One region of the Methylobacterium sp. XJLW genome, then DNA from elsewhere that is predicted to be linked to it. Evidence: predicted binding sites of a transcription regulator. Region 1 holds the regulator's gene; the other holds the start of a gene.
What was found. The regulator LexA, encoded in region 1, represses DNA repair genes until DNA is damaged. The targets are predictions, from matches to a motif close to TGTTCNNNNTGTGTTCNG.
Positions count from the first base shown of each region.

Region 2: the regulator LexA is predicted to act here: its motif matches at 2,702-2,719, upstream of uvrA (excinuclease ABC subunit UvrA).

Region 1 is NZ_CP016429.1:4,608,235-4,613,913, forward strand. Features, by position in the region: gene A3862_RS21325 (vWA domain-containing protein) at 1-111, opposite strand, end outside; partial or broken gene A3862_RS21330 (ComEC/Rec2 family competence protein) at 364-1,797, shown strand; gene lexA (transcriptional repressor LexA) at 1,791-2,528, opposite strand; gene A3862_RS21340 (hypothetical protein) at 2,779-3,225, shown strand; gene A3862_RS21345 (hypothetical protein) at 3,244-3,459, opposite strand; gene A3862_RS21350 (NRAMP family divalent metal transporter) at 3,540-4,781, shown strand; gene fae (formaldehyde-activating enzyme) at 4,844-5,383, shown strand; gene A3862_RS21360 (hypothetical protein) at 5,424-5,679, opposite strand, start outside.
Region 2 is NZ_CP016429.1:5,077,418-5,083,096, reverse strand. Features, by position in the region: gene A3862_RS23465 (methyl-accepting chemotaxis protein) at 1-19, opposite strand, end outside; gene A3862_RS23460 (cupin domain-containing protein) at 822-1,247, shown strand; gene A3862_RS23455 (MFS transporter) at 1,251-2,432, opposite strand; gene uvrA (excinuclease ABC subunit UvrA) at 2,875-5,679, shown strand, end outside.

The sequences.
Region 1 (5,679 bases):
CCGGCCGCGCATCGAATGAGACGTGTCCAGCAGGAGTAGGCATGGGCAACGCGGCTCGGGGTTGTCGGCGAACTCCTCCGCACCGAATGGGACTTGGTCGAACTCGGACATGCCAATCCTCCGCCGCAACAGAGCAAGCGGCATAATCCTAGGTGGTACGCAATCCTCGCGGCCATGCAAGGGGTGACTTGACTGGCGACGGCCGCGGCGGAACTCCGACACCCACTTAGCTCTGCCGTCCAAGGCGTAACGTCCACGCTGGCAGGAGCACTGCCGGACAACCTGAAGGCCGGTTGGCTGAAGCGGTGGCGCCCAGCGGATGTCGACGGAGCGGTCGCTTACCCGCCGGCCAACCTTCCCAACAGGGTGTCGATCTCGGGCCTCCACATGGTGCTGGCCGCCGGCGTGGTGTTCTGGCTGGTGCGGGCGCTCCTCGCGCTGGTCCCCCATTGCGCGCTCCTCTGGCCGATCAAGAAGATCGCGGCCGGCTTCGCCATGGTCGGCGTCACCGCCTACTGCGCCTTTTCGGGCTGGGACATCGCCGCCGAACGCTCGCTGATCATGACCCTGATCATGCTGGGCGCGATCCTGGTGGACCGGCCCGCCCTGTCGATGCGCAACCTCGCCCTCGCGGCGCTGATCGCCCTGGCCCGGGAGCCGGAGGGCCTGCTCGGCCCGAGCTTCCAGATGTCCTTCGGCGCCGTGGCCGGGCTGATCGCCTGCGCACGGCTGATCGACGGGCGGCTGTTCGTGCGCCCCGGGGCGGGCCGGCTCGGTCGGCTCGTCGGCAGCGGCCTCTCGGCGGTCACCGGGACCCTGGCCACGACCCTGGTGGCGCAGGTCGCGACCGCGCCCTTCGCCACCTACCATTTCCAGACGATCCAGCCCTTCGGCCTCGTCGGCAACGCCCTGACCCTGCCGCTCGTCTCCCTCGTGGTGATGCCCTCCGCGGTGATCGGGATCCTCGCCTATCCCTTCGCCCTCGACCGCCCGATCTGGTGGCTGATGGGTCAGGCGGTGGGGGGCATGCTCGCCGTCTCCCATTGGATCGCCGGGTTCGAGCGGGCCATCGTGGTCGTACCGGCCTTCGGCACCGCGGCGCTGTTCCTGCTGACCGCGGGCCTGCTGCTCGCGACGTTACCGGCCTCCCGCCTGCGCTGGCTCGCCGTGCCGCCGATCCTGCTCGGACTCGTCGTCGCGGCCCGACCCGACCGCTACGACCTCTATGTCGATCGGCAGGGTGCGGGGGCCGCGGTGCGGGGGCCGGACGGACGGCTCGCGGCCCTCGGCAGCCCGTCCGGCTTCGTCCTCGAACAATGGCTGAAGGCGGACGGCGACGGACGGGGAGCCGGGGCACTGATCGTCCGATCGGGCAGCGGCCGCTGTGATCGGCTCGGATGCACCGCGCGCCTGCCGGACGGACGGGCGGTCGCCCTGGTCCGGGACCGGCGGGCCTTCCCGGAGGATTGCGCCCGCGCCGCGGTGCTGATCACGGGCCTCGTGGCCCCACCGACCTGCACCGGCCCCCTGGTGATCGACCGGCGCGTCCTGGCCGCCCAGGGCGCCGTCGCCCTCAGGTCCGATGGCGAGAGCTTCGTCGCCCATCACGCCCGGGCCGATGGCCGCGCCGTGCCCTGGCGACCACGCTCGGGACACGGGCCGGGACCGCCACAATTGGTCACCGCGCCCTCCGCGGAGGCCCGCGCCTCTGACGACGGGGCGACAACGCCTCCGGAAACCGATGCGTCGGGCGGGGACTTCGCCCCCGGCGACGCGCCGGCCGAGCCGCTTCAGTAGCGGCGGACGAGGCTGACGAGGCGGCCCTGGATCCGGACCCGGTCGGGCCCGAGGACGCGCGTCTCGTAGGCCGGGTTGGCGGCCTCCAGGGCGATCGAGGAGCCGCGGCGGCGCAGACGCTTGAGCGTCGCCTCCTCGTCGTCGATCAGCGCCACGATGATGTCGCCGGTATTGGCCGTGTCCTGCTTGCGGATCACCACGAGGTCGCCGTCGAGGATGCCGGCCTCGACCATCGAGTCGCCGCGCACCTCCAGGGCGTAGTGCTCGCCGCCGGCCACGAAATCCGGCGACAGGGTGATGGCATGGCTTTGGTTCTGGATCGCCGAGACCGGCGTACCGGCGGCGATCCGGCCCATCACCGGGATCGAAATGGCACGACCGGCGTCATCGATCATCCGCGTGCTGGCCGGGGCCGGCGGCTGCTTGGACTTGCCGCCCTCGACCACGCTCGGGGTGAAACGGCGCGGCTCGGCCGGGGCCGAAGATGGGGCCGAAGATGGGACCGTCTGGCTCAGGCTCTCGGGAATGCGGATCACCTCGATGGCGCGCGCCCGATTCGGCAGGCGCCGGAGGAAGCCGCGCTCCTCCAGGGCCGTGATCAGCCGGTGGATGCCGGATTTCGACTTGAGGTCGAGGGCGTCCTTCATCTCGTCGAAGGACGGCGGGACGCCGCATTCCTGCATCCGGCTCTGGATGAAACGCAGGAGGTCCAGCTGCTTGCGCGTGAGCATCGAAGGGGGACTCGCGGCTTGGCAGACCGCCCCGTGACGGTCTCTGAAACAAATCACGAACAGGTTAAACGTTCCGCAAGTGTTCCGCAAGGGCGGCACCGCTACGCTTGGCGCGTCGCTCCGCGCTCGCGGGAGCAAGGTCGAGAAACGCATTGACGGCGCAAGCGGAGCCGTTTCAATGCACCGCGGCGCCCCGCCGGGAAGGCGGCGGATCCGGGCCGCGGGCTGGGACCCTCTTGGGATGACGAGGATGCGACGACCCGCAGCTCTGCTGCCCCTCGGCCTCGCCGCCCTCGGCCTCGCCGGCTGCACCACCGGGTTCTCCTACATCTCGCGGAACTACGTGGCGCTCACCCCCCAGGTGGTGACGATCGGCTGCAAGGAGCCCTACGAGGTCTACGACAACCGGCAGATGCGCCGGATGCTGATCGTCTCGAACGCCCTGCGCGAATATACCGGCTGCAACCTGAGCGAGGCCCGGATCGATCCGGAGCCGAACGCCACCCGGGTGAAGCGCTTCCGCACCGCCGCCCGGGCCTATCTCGACGAGACCGTGCGCGAGGATTGCCGGATCACCGGCGAGACCGTGTTCGATCCGCTGAAGACCGAGTTCGCCTACGCCTGCGACACGCCGATCGAGAAGCGCGGCACCGTGGTCCCCCGCCTGCCGGGCCGCAATCCCGGTCTCGCCCGCTGACCGACCGGCGGCGCGCCGTCAGGCGCCCGGCTTCGGGAAGGTCCGTTCCGCCGCGTCGCCGGCGGCGGCGAGCAGGGCGCGGGCGAAGGCCCGGGCTTCCGCCCGGTCGAGAACGATCGCGGCGGTGACCGGCGCGCCGCCGAGGTCGGCCAGGGCGAGTTCCAGGCGCACCCCGTCGGGCACGGCGGTCGCCTGCAGGCTCCAGCCGGAGCCCCGATCCGTGCTCTCCGCCATCACATGTCCCTCCCGCCTGCCCCGGGAAAACGCCGCAGGCGCCCGCCGGAACCGGCCGTGCGCGGGACTGTTCCCGAGCCGTGCCCAGCGCTTCCCTGCCTCGCCTGTCCGCTTACCTCAAGGCCGCAGGCCCCGGACTCGTGGTGATGCTGGCCGATACGGATGTCGGAAGCCTCATCACGGCGGCCCAGAGCGGGGCGCGCTGGGGCTATTCGCTCCTGCTCCTCCAGATCCTGCTGGTGCCAATCCTGTACGTCGTCCAGGAGCTGACGGTGCGACTCGGGACCGCCACCGGACGCGGCCACGGCGCGCTGATCCGGGAGCGCTACGGGCCGGCCTGGGCCTGGATCTCGTACGGCGGCCTCGTGGTCGCCGGCATCGGCGCCATCGTCACGGAATTCTCCGGCATCGCCGGCATCGGGGACCTGTTCGGGGTGCCGCGGCTCGTGAGCCTCGGCCTGCCGGCCTGCCTGCTCCTGGGGCTCGTCTTCACCGGGAGCTACCGGCGCGTCGAGGTCGTGGCGATCGTGGTCGGCCTGTTCGAGCTGGTCTTCGTCGGGCTCGCCGTCGCGGCGCGGCCGAACCTGCCCGAGATCGTCGCCTCCTTCGGGCACATGCCGCTGGGCGACGGCCAGTTCCGGGTGCTGATCGCGGCCAATATCGGCGCGGTGATCATGCCGTGGATGATCTTCTACCAGCAGTCGGCGATCGTCGATAAGGGCCTGGGCTGGGAGCACGCGCGGCGCTCGCGGCTCGACACACTCGTGGGTGCGGTGGTCTCGCAATGCGTGATGGGCGCGATCCTCGTCGCCGCCGCCGCCACGATCGGCAAGGCCGGGCAGGGCAGCGCGAAGGGGCTGGAGACCGTCGGCGATCTCGCGGGCGCCTTCACGCCGGCCCTGGGGCCGTGGCTCGGGCAGGTGGTGTTCGGGGTGGGCATCATCGCGGCGGCCTTCGTGGCGCTCAACGTCGTGGCCCTGGCGCTGGCCTGGGGGTTCGGCGACGTGACCGGCCGGCCGCACTCCCTGGAGCAGTCGCCCCGGGAGGCTCCGGCCTTCTACGGCGCCTTCGCGCTCGCGGTCGCGGCCGGCGCGGTCGCCGTGCAGCTCGTGCCGGATCTCGTGGCGCTCAACATCGCCGTGGAGGTGATGAACGCGCTGCTCCTGCCCCTGGCGCTCGGCCTGCTGATCCTCCTCGCCACCCGGGCCCTGCCAGAGGGGCAGCGCGTGGCGGGCGTCTACAAGGGGGTGGTCTACGCGGTGTCGGGGATCACGATCGCGTTCGCGATGGTCGGCGTCCTGGACGGGGTGGGCCTGCTCTGACGCGATTGACGCGGGGCCTCCGATGATGTCTCCCGCGGGCTCCGATCAGGTGGAGTTCGAACATGCAAGAGATCTGGTTCCGCACGGGCGAGGCCACGGTGCTGGCGGCCGAGGGCCAGTACACCGACGCCATGCCGGAGGTGCTGATCGGCTCGGTGCGCGGTCCGGTCGGCCAGGCCTTCGCGTCGATGATGGGGCAGGTCCAGGGCCACACGCGGATGTTCGTGGTCCGCGACCTCAACCAGCTCGTGCGCCCTGCCACGATGATGACCACCAAGGTCACGATCCACACGGCCGAGTATGCCGAGCTCCTCGGCGGCGTGGTCCAGGCCGCCACCGGCGACGCGATCGTGGACTGCATCATCGAGGGCATCCTGCCCAAGGACGGGCTCGACGAGCTGTGCATGATCATCATGATCTGGCTCGATCAGCGCTGCGCCGAGGACGACAACCTCGACCAGAAGGACCTCTACCGGACCAACTACGAGGCGACGAAGCTCGCCATCGCCCGCGCCCTCAAGGGCGAGCCGACGGTGGACGAGCTGATCGCCAACCGGAAGACCGTGAAGCACTACGCCCTGGACGGCGTGATCGAGTACTGATCGGCCCCTTCGCGCGCATCCTGCCGGGGTCGATATCGCATCACCCCGGCGGGATGCGCCCCACCGAGCACAGGGTCCGCATCGCGGTGCTGCCCGGGTCGGTGTAGCAGGAGGCCGACCAGCCGTTCTGCTGGATGAACGACTTGCGCCGCTCCGACAGCGCGGTCCGGTAGGCGCTGGCGATGATCGGCTCGACGGTCGCGGCCGGTTCGCCGACCAGGATCTCGGAGGCCACCGACAGGTCGCGGAAGAAGGTCGCCGAGGGGGCGGGCTCGGCCGAGGTCGCCTGCACGATC
Region 2 (5,679 bases), 470 kb from region 1:
GCGAGGAGAGGAGGATCATCGGCGGCAGGACATCTCGGAGAACAGAACGGAGCTTGGCCGCAGGTCATAAAGATCTGGTTATGCTGACCTGCCCGGATTCGGTGCAGCTCTGCCTGATCGGATGGCAGTTTCGATCGGGGCGGCGCTGTCGGTGTGCAGGTTTGCCAGGTCTTCAGCGCGGGGATCATCGGTTCCGGGGATCGCCCGTGCGGGGGCGGGCCGTCTTTCATCAGCGGCGGTACTTCGGCGGAGGCCGTCCGGGGAATTCGCTCCCCCGGTTCTATTGCGGGGCGCGGGATCGTGACCCTGCGCCGGGTCATGCGGGACCGCCGCCGCCGGAGCGCCCTGAACCGCCGGGTCCTCTCCAGCGGGGGGCGACAGCTGCGCCTTTCCGCGCCCCGGCCCGCGTCGTCTCCGCCACCGCCGCCCCCCGGGCCGGGATCGTCGCTCTCGCCACCCCGCTCGTCACCCCGATCGACGACCCGGAGCGGCTGATTTCGGGCTCCGCAAGCGCCGGAGCCTGTGGCGGCCCCGGGCGTTCCCGTCGTCCCGGCGCGCGATGTGCGGCCCGCAGGATGGGCGGCCCGCAGGATGGGCGGCCCGCAGGACGTCGCCGCCGGGGCGCACGCCTCGACGGGCTGTCTCGCCGCGTTGACGCGGGGCGCCTGCGCACCACCCTGGGTGAGCATGACGGGGGGATCGACGCCGCGAGCCCGCGGCGCGCCCCGGCGCCGATCGAGAGCGGGCGGGCCGAGGACAGGATCGTGCGCGACGGTCTTCGGAGTGAGGAGGACGTGATGTCGGAGGCGGAGGCGGAGGCGATGGCGGACGCGGCGGGGACCGGCATCTTCGACGTGGCGGCGCTGGCGGCGGCGCTGCCCGGCAGCGCCCAGACCCTCCTGGTCGACACCTATCTGACCGACCGGGAGGCGGCGAGCGCCCGGGTGTTCCGGGTCTACCGGCCGACTCCGCCGCACTACCACGCCACCTGCGACGAGTATCTCTACTGCCTGTCGGGCCGGGGCACGGTCTGGCTGGGCGACCCGGCCGCCGCGACCGCATTCGGCCCCGGTCAGCTCCTGGTCTTCGAGAAGGGCACGGTCCACGCCATGCCGGAGATCGATCCCGCGGAAAAGGTGGTGTTCCTCGCGATCGACACCCCCCGGCGGGCGCCCACCGACATCGTCTTCGTGAACCCAGAGGACGGCAGCCCCGCCACCTTCATGGCGCGCAACGCCGAGGCGTGAGCCTCACACCGGCAGGGACCGCCCGGCCGCCGCCACGGCGAGGAGCAGGGCCGCCACGAGCAGGAGCGCGGCGGACAGGCCCAAAGCCTGCGCGGCGAAGCCGATCAGCGCCGGGCCCGCCAGCACCCCGGCATAGCCGAGCGTCGTCACCGCCGGCACCGCCACGCGCGCGGGCATCGCGGTCTGGCGGCCGGCCGCCGTGAACAGGACCGGGACGATGTTGGCGCAGCCCGCCCCGACCAGGGCGTAGCCGGCGAGGGCCGCCTCCCAGGCCGGGACCAGGACCGAGAGCGCGAGTCCGGCGGCCGCCAGGAGGCCGCCGAAGACCACCACGGGCCGCCGCCCGAGCCGGGCCACGACCCGATCGCCGGCAAGGCGCCCGGCCGTCATCGTCACCGAGAAGGCCGCGTAGCCGAGCGCCGCCCAGGCCGGATCGAGGCCTCGCTGCTGGATCAGGAACACCGCGCTCCAGTCGAGGGCCGAGCCCTCGGTGAGGAACACCACGAAGCAGAGCAGGCCCAGCACCAGCACGATGCCCCGGGGGCGCGCGAAGGCGGGGACTCCGCTCCCCCCTGCCCGCTCCGCCGGCAGGATCCCGGGCCAGGCGGCCGCGAACAGGGCCGCGATCCCGGCGACCAGGAGCAGCACGCTCCAGCCCGCGCCGAGCCCGGCCGCCAGCAGGCCGCTGGCGATCAGCGCCCCCAGGATGCAGCCGAGACTGTAGAGGCCGTGGAAGCCCGACATCATCGGGCGCCCGCTGGCGTGCTCCACCACGACGGCCTGCAGGTTCATGACGCAGTCCACCGCCCCCATCCCGGCGCCGAACAGCACCAGCGCCAGGGTGAGCTCCACGAGCCCATCGCCCACGGCCAGCACCGGCAGGGCGAGGCCGATCGCCAGCGTGCCGGCGAGCAGGACCGGCCGGAAACCGAGCCGCGAAGCCGCCGCCCCGGCGCTCGGCATCGCCAGGATCGAGCCGATGCCGAAGGTGAGGAGCAGCAGGCCGAGCCCCGCCGCGTCGAGGCCGGCGCGGTCCTGCACCAGCGGCACCAGGGGCGCCCAGGTGGCGTTGGCGATGCCCACGATCAGGAACAGCAGCCGCGTGGACACGCTCTGTCCGCGGGCCGCATTCCGGTCCCCCGCCCCGCCGAGGGCGACCGGGTCGGTCAGGTCGAGCGCTGGCATCGGCACCTGTCGATGGAGTCGAGTCCGAGGGTGGATCCCGGCGACGTGGGGCCTCGGTTCCCGCGGTGCAACACCGGGCCGTCGTCGCGCGCGCCGTGCCGCGCGCCCGGAGGGGACACCGGCGGCCCCATGCGTCGGCGACTCGCCCGGTTCCTCGCAGGCGCCCTCGCGCGCCCGCTCGGACGACCGGTTGGACGCCCGCTCGGGCGCTGCCGGAACGCTTTGCCGCGCGCGCAAGGGCGGCGGCTCGTTCGCCGAGCGGTTGCCGCCGTACGCGTTTCGTTCTAGCAAGGGCGGCGCATGACGGACCTGCGTCCCGCCGGCCCCACCTTGCCGTCGGCCCCCTCGGGCTCGACATGTGTCGGAGCGGCGGCTGGCCCGCGCGCGAATCCGATCCGGATCCGATCCGACTGCGTCGACGCCTCGAAAGACCGCCGCCCTCATGGCCAAAGCCCAAGCTGGAAGTCGTGCCGCAAGCCGCGCCGGCGCCGCCCAAGCTGCCCCGACAGCCGCCGCGCAGACGGCGTCCAAGGCTCCGAAAGCCGCCACCGCCGCCCCGGCCCCGCAGCCCAAGCCGGCCCGCGCGAAGTCCGAAAAGCCCGCCCGCCCTGGGGCGGCTGCCGAGGCCGCGATCGACGCCAAGCTGGCGGCCCTGTTCGACGCCGCGCCGGCGAGCGCCCATGACCGGCGGGTCATCGCGGTCCGGGGGGCCCGGGAGCACAACCTCAAGAACGTCGACCTGACGATCCCCCGGGACAAGCTCGTGGTGTTCACCGGGCTGTCGGGCTCGGGCAAGTCGTCGCTGGCCTTCGACACGATCTACGCCGAGGGGCAGCGCCGCTACGTCGAGTCGCTCTCGGCCTATGCCCGCCAGTTCCTGGAGATGATGTCCAAGCCCGACGTCGACCAGATCGACGGGCTGTCGCCGGCGATCTCGATCGAGCAGAAGACCACCTCCAAGAACCCCCGCTCCACCGTCGGGACGGTCACCGAGATCTACGACTACATGCGCCTGCTCTGGGCGCGGGTCGGCATTCCCTACTCGCCCGCCACCGGCCTGCCGATCGAGAGCCAGACCGTCCAGCAGATGGTCGACCGGGTGCTGGAACTGCCGGAGAAGACCCGGCTCTACCTGCTGGCCCCCGTGGTCCGCGGTCGCAAGGGCGAGTACCGCAAGGAAATCGCCGAGTACCAGAAGAAGGGCTTCCAGCGCCTGCGCGTGAACGGCGAATACTACGCCATCGACGACGTGCCCAAGCTCGACAAGAAGTTCAAGCACGACATCGACGTGGTGGTCGACCGCATCGTGGTCCGGGCCGATATCGGCTCGCGGCTGGCCGAGTCCTTCGAGACGGCCCTGGAGCTGGCCGATGGCATCGCGGAGGTCGTGTTCGCGGATGCCCCCGAGGGCGAGACGCCCCGGACCATCACCTTCTCGTCGCGCTTCGCCTGCCCGGTCTCGGGCTTCACCATCGCGGAGATCGAGCCCCGGCTGTTCTCGTTCAACAACCCGTTCGGCGCCTGCCCGACCTGCAGCGGCATCGGCCACGAGATGCGGATCGACCCCGAGCTGGTGATCTCGGACCCCGGCTTGAGCCTGAAGCGCGGCGCCGTCGGCCCCTGGGCGAAATCGACCTCGCCCTATTACGGGCAGACCCTGGAGGCGCTGGCCGAGCATTTCGGCTTCAAGACCAGCGTCCCGTGGCAGAGCCTGTCGGAGACGGCCCGTGCCATCGTGCTCTACGGCTCGGGCAAGCAGGCGATCCGCTTCGCCTACGACGACGGGTTGCGCAAGTACACGGTCAACAAGCCCTTCGAGGGCGTGATCCCGAACCTGGAGCGCCGCTACAAGGAGAGCGACTCGGACGCCGTCCGGGAGGAGATCGGGCGCTTCATGAGCGAGACGCCCTGCGCCGCCTGCGGCGGCAAGCGGCTGAAGCCCGAGGCGCTCGCCGTGAAGGTCGCCATGGCCGACATTGCCGATGTCACGGCCCTCTCAGTCAGTGAGGCGCATCGCTGGTTCTCGGAGCTGCCGGAGAAGCTGACGGCGAAGCAGAACGCCATCGCGGTCAGAATTCTCAAGGAAATCCGCGACCGGCTGAGCTTCCTGGTGGATGTCGGCCTCGAATACCTGACGCTCGCCCGCGGCTCCGGCTCCCTCTCGGGCGGCGAGAGCCAGCGCATCCGGCTGGCCTCGCAGATCGGCTCCGGCCTCACCGGCGTGCTCTACGTCCTGGACGAGCCGTCGATCGGCCTGCACCAGCGCGACAACGAGCGGCTGCTCGGCACGCTCAAGCGCCTGCGCGACCTCGGCAATTCGGTGATCGTGGTCGAGCACGACGAGGACGCGATCCTGCAGGCCGATTACGTGGTCGATGTCGGCCCGGGCGCCGGTATCCATGGCGGCGAGATCATCGCCCAGGGGACGCCCGCCGAGGTCCTGGCCAACCCGGCCTCGCTCACCGCGAAATACCTCACGGGCGAGATGGCAGTCCGGACGCCCACCGCGCGCCGAAAAGGCCGCAAGGGCAAGCTCGGCCTGTTCGGCGCCCGGGGCAACAATCTGAAGGATGTCGATGTCGAGATCCCGCTCGGCACCTTCACCTGCATCACCGGCGTCTCGGGGGGCGGCAAGTCCACCCTGGTGATCGACACCCTCTACAAGGCGATCGCCAAGAAGCTGAACGGCGCCCTGGAGCACCCGGCCCCCTACGGACGGCTGGAGGGGCTGGAGCACCTCGACAAGGTCATCGACATCGACCAGTCGCCGATCGGGCGCACGCCGCGCTCGAACCCCGCCACCTATATCGGCGCCTTCACGCCGATCCGCGACTGGTTCGCGGGCCTCCCCGAGGCCAAGGCGCGGGGCTACCAGCCGGGGCGCTTCTCGTTCAACGTGAAGGGCGGGCGCTGCGAGGCCTGCTCGGGCGACGGCGTCATCAAGATCGAGATGCACTTCCTGCCCGACGTCTACGTCACCTGCGACGTCTGCAAGGGCAAGCGCTACGACCGCGAGACCCTGGAGGTGAAGTACCGGGCCAAGTCCATCGCCGACGTGCTCGATTCCACCGTCGAGGAGGCGGCCGAGCTGTTCAAGGCGGTGCCGGCGATCCGCGACAAGCTCGAGACCCTGAAGCGGGTCGGCCTGCACTACGTCCATGTCGGTCAGCAGGCCACGACCCTGTCGGGGGGCGAGGCGCAGCGGGTGAAGCTCTCCAAGGAGCTGTCGAAGCGCGCCACGGGGCGC